Regions from separate parts of the Roseateles amylovorans genome, predicted to be linked through region 1. Evidence: predicted binding sites of a transcription regulator. Region 1 holds the regulator's gene; the other holds the start of a gene.

What was found. Region 1 encodes FliA, which starts transcription of late flagellar genes. Its sites were predicted from a motif close to CTAAAGTTTNNNNNNNNNNNGCCGNTA; they were not measured.
Region 2: N4261_RS10205 (SPM autocatalytic domain-containing protein) is a predicted target of FliA. The motif match lies at 1,103-1,129, and genes of this name have one in related genera.

Annotation. Positions count from the first base shown of each region.
Region 1 is NZ_CP104562.2:1,844,756-1,847,157, reverse strand. It holds gene N4261_RS07960 (methyl-accepting chemotaxis protein) at 1-329, opposite strand, end outside; gene N4261_RS07955 (RNA polymerase sigma factor FliA) at 654-1,367, opposite strand; gene N4261_RS07950 (MinD/ParA family ATP-binding protein) at 1,388-2,218, opposite strand.
Region 2 is NZ_CP104562.2:2,400,213-2,402,614, reverse strand. It holds gene N4261_RS10210 (GntR family transcriptional regulator) at 1-506, shown strand, start outside; gene N4261_RS10205 (SPM autocatalytic domain-containing protein) at 1,231-2,402, shown strand, end outside.

The sequences.
Region 1 (2,402 bases):
GCGCGGCCCACGGCCTCACGCGTCTGATCGGTGGACTGGTTGATGCCGTCCTGCGCATGCCGGACCTGCTCCAACTCCCCGCCCAAGGCCTGCATCGCCTGCGCCTGGGAGAGCACGACCTTCTGCGTATCCTCCAGCAAGCCCCGCACCTCAGCAGCGTCGCGGCCCAGCTTGGACACGCCGCCGGACAGTGCCCGCACGACCTGGGTGTTGTTCTCTGCCGCCCGGATCAAAGCCGCATTCGAAGCGGCACTCGAGGCCGCAGATCCCGCGCCCGGGTCGGTCGCGTCAGGCGCGCTCCCTGCGCGCTTGCGCCATGTCTCCCACATTCGCTCTCCCCTTCTGATGGATGGCCGCTGTTGCGGCCTTTGAGATGCGTTGTATCAGTCGCGCCCTCATGCGCCAAGCAGGGTATCGACTGACGGACCGTCGCTTGCCCGTGCCGCCGGTCACGAATCGTGATCAATTCATGACCGATGCCGCAGGCGTGCGCGCCGGCCCGACCACAGCCCGACCACAGCCCGACGACAGCCCGGCTGCCGCAGCGCACGCTGGAACGGACGGCGGGAATGACATCGGCCTCCCTGATGGTCCCGCAACGGGGGCATCAGGGAGGCCGACTTCACCAGACCGGCACGGCACCGGCCATCAGATCACCAATCGCGCAGCTTCACCCGCAAGCGCGCAATCGCCTGGCTGTGCAGCTGGCACACCCGCGATTCGGTCACCTTCAGCACCGCCGCGATTTCCTTGAGGTTCATGTCATGTTCGTAGTACATGGACATGACGTAACCCTCGCGCTCCGGCAGGTTCTTGATGGCCTCCACCAACGCGGTGCGCATCCGGTGATCCCGGAGCATGCTCATCGGGTCAGCCGATTCGTCACCCACGTGCCGGTCCAGGTAGTCGTCGCTGTCATCGTCGCCGGAGATGTCTTCCAGATAGACGAGTTGCGTGCCGCGGACCTTGGAAAGCATGTCCTGGTACTCGCCCAGGCTCAAGCCCATTTCGGCGGCAATCTCCGATTCCTGAGGCGCGCGGCCCAGCTTCTGCTCCAGCTTGTGCACCGCACTCTCGATCGAGCGCTGCTGTCGACGACTGCCCCGGCTCATCCAGTCGGAGCCGCGCAGCTCATCCAGCATCGCGCCGCGAATGCGCTGGGTGGCGAAGGTCTCGAACTGCACCCCTTGCGCGGTGTCGAAGCGCGAAAGCGCATCGGTCAGTCCGATCAGCCCGACCTGGATCAGGTCATCGAGCTCCACATTGGCCGGCAGCTTGGCGATCATCTGATGCGCCAGGCGTCGCACCAGCGGGCTGTATTGGCGGATCAGGCTGTTGTTGTCGAGTTGGCCCTTGGCGGTGTACATCGTCGTCTCCAATCCCAACGTCAATGCGCGGCCAGGGTCGCGTCCTGCGGCGCGCGTCCGGGCTTGGGTTGCCACATCGGCCGGGGCCTCAACGGCATCGCCTCGGCGGCGGTGTCGATGGCGGCACCGGGTACGGAGGCCAGCAGCAGTTCGCGGGCCAGATGCCGCATCTCATGCGTCAGGGATGCAGTCACCGGTTGGCGTGGATCCAGGCAGGCCCAGTCCCGCAGCACCGCCCCCAGGAAACCATCCCCGCAGCTGGACAGCTGCTGGGCAATGCGCTCGGCCAGGCGCAGTTGCGGGGAACAGGCCATCAGCAGGCTGTAGACCATCAGGCCGGCGCGCTGCGTCAGCCACTTCATGCCGGCATAGGCATGGGTCACACTTTGCACATCGGTATCGGCCAGCAGCACCGGGCGCACCTCTCGAGAGACCAGCACCCGCGACAGTTCGGCGGCGCTCGCATGCAACAGGACGACATCGGCGAACGGCGCCGCATCGGTCACCGCTTCCAGGAACTGGGCGGCGGAGCCGTGGGCATTGACATAGCGTAGCGGCAGGCCGCGTGCGCTCAGGAAAGACACCTTGGCTGACAGGGATTCGACACAGGCCGCCAGGTCCACCGCCGCGAGTTCTGACGGCACACCGGCGCGTTCGCCGGCATCCACCACCAAGGTATGCAGGCCCAACTCGCCGAATGCGGCACACAGGCCTTCCAGCAAGGCACCGCTGCCCACCACATGCGGATTGCTCACCACCGGCACCACGCGCACACGGGCGGTGGCGAAGAGTCGGCGCAGGCCATCGGCCTGGTCTTTCGGCGCATTGCTGAGGCTCATCGGATCGCGCATGGGCAACTCTGTGTCTGGGCTGTCGTGTTGGACCCCAGGTGCATCCCTGTGTCGGAGATGCGCCATCTGGAGCCGTTACCGGAAGTTTCGCCGGGAGGCCGGGGCCGCAACGCGGGATTGAAAGGGGGAAACACCCCGCTTTTCTCTCCCCCATCGCGGCTGTCCGCATCGATGTCGGTGGCCG
Region 2 (2,402 bases), 560 kb from region 1:
CGCCCATGCGGGAAGCGCTGAAGGTGCTGGCCAGCGAAGGCCTGGTGACCATGCGGGTGCGCCGCGGCGCCTATGTGACCGAGATGTCGGAGCGGGACGTGCGCGAGGCCTACCAACTCCTCTCGCTGCTGGAGAGCGACGCCGCCGCCCAGGTGGCGCAGGCGGCCGACGAGGCGCAGCGGGTCGAGCTGCAGTCGCTGCATGACGAACTCGAGGCCGCGCTGGACGAGCGCGAGCGCTTCTTCGCCGCCAATGAGCGCTTTCACCTGCGCATCATCGAGATCGACGGCAATCGCTGGCGCATGCAGTTCATCACCGACCTGCGCCGGGTGATGAAGCTCAACCGCCATCACTCGCTGTTCATGCAGGGACGGCTGCAGGAATCGCTGCAGGAGCACCGCGACATCCTGGCGGCCATCCTGGCGGGCGACGCCGTGCGCAGCGCCGAGTTGGTGCGTCGACATTTCGACAACGGCCTCCGAGCAACTCAGCACGCGGCCGATTGAGGTCGGCCCGACGGGCAAGCCCGGTCGACCGACGACGCCCCTCGGAGGCCGAGGCGGTCGCGTCGCCACGACGCCCTTCCCCACCGAATGGCCAACTCGATCACGGAATCGTCATCCCTGAACGCGAGATCAACGCCGCCTGAATGCTTTTGTTCTTCGATCGGATTTGAATGTCCGTTCCTCCGCCTTTGCAACGACCTTCCAAACGTCGTTTTGAAAGACCTTTTTGGAGAATCAGAAGAACTTTCGGGATTCTTGCCGACATCTCCTTCGGCGCCGTTTGCCAACCTTTTCACGGAGGTCACAAACCCGCGCGAGATAGTTATCGAGATATGCCCGGCCGGTTTGAGACATCCATCACGGGCGGCGGATTTCGCCCGCTCTGTTACAGGTCTGTGAAGACATCGCCGCGCTCAAGTTCCGGGCCGAATCGCCGACAACCCCGATGAACGCGGGATGAACGTCGATCTTGTCCAGCCACTCTGACCCCGCATTCGCGGGCTTTACGTCTGACATGTAAGCGTGAACTGAGGCCGACTCCACGCCCTTTTGTTTGCTTCAACGTAAAGAAGTGAGCCATACCATGTCCGGGCTAGCTCAAGTTTGTCATTCAGCGTCCGAAAACCCGAATGACGGCATCCCGAAGCGGCTTGCCGCTGGAAGTTAGAGATCGATAAACGAAGCGCCTATGGGCGCAACAGCCCATAGCGCACGGAGCTCCAAGATGGCATCGCTGATTACCAACCTGTCCACCGACCAGATCCAGGCGCTGACGTCCACGACGCTCGCCCGACTGACCAGCGAAGACTGGGCCGCCTTCACCTCGGACCAGTTCCAGGCCCTGACGACCTCCCAGTTCGCCACCCTGGGCACCAAGGCTGTGTCGTTCTTCACGACCAGCAACATCGCCGCCATCGAGTCTGATGACCTGCGCGCCCTCAGCACGGCGGCCGTCCGCACCTTCAGCACCGAGCAGCTGAATTCGCTGGGCTCGGACCAGTTCGGCAGCCTGACGACCCGCCAGGTCACCTCGCTGAGCACCCAGCAGGTGCGCGGCCTGGAATCCGACGACCTGAACGCCTTGGGCTCCGACCAGATCCGTTCGCTGAGCTCGCAGCAGGTGGCCGCCATCACCACCAGCCTGATCGGCACCATGGTCTCGGACGACCTGCAGGCCCTCAAGACTGAACAGATCCGCGCGCTGAGCTCGCAGCAGGTTGCCGCCATCTCGACCGAAGGCGTGGCCGCCCTCACCACCCAGCAGGCCCAGGCCATCACCAGCACCCAGGCCGGCGCACTGACCTCCGACCAGGCCGCCGCGCTGACCTCCGACGCCGTGCACTCGCTGAGCACCGCCGCGGTGAAGTCGCTGGGCACCGACCAGGTCGCTGCGCTGAACTCCGACCAGATCGCCGCGCTGACCACCGCGCAGATCAGTGCGCTGACCACCGGCCAGATCCGCCAGTTCAGCAGCGACGAGATCGCCGCGCTGGACACCAACCAGATCCGCGCCATCACCACCGCCCAACTGGCCGCCCTGACCACCGACCAGCTCGGCGGCCTGGCCAGCGAGGATGTGCAGGCCCTGTCGACCGCCCAGGTCCGGGCCTTCAGCTCGACCCAGCTGGGCGCGCTGAGCTCCGATTCCATCGAGGCGATGAGCTCCGGCCAGATCGGCGCACTCTCGTCCATCCAGATCAAGGGCCTGACGACCGACCAGATCGCTGCGATCAGCTCGGACGACATGAAGGCGATCTCGACCAGCACGCTGCGTGCGTTGTCGACCGACCAGTTCGAAGCCCTGAATTCGGACCAGGTGTCCGCGCTGACCTCCGCCCAGGTGGCCGCCCTGACGACCGGTCAGGTGTCGGTGCTCTCCACCGATGACCTGAATGC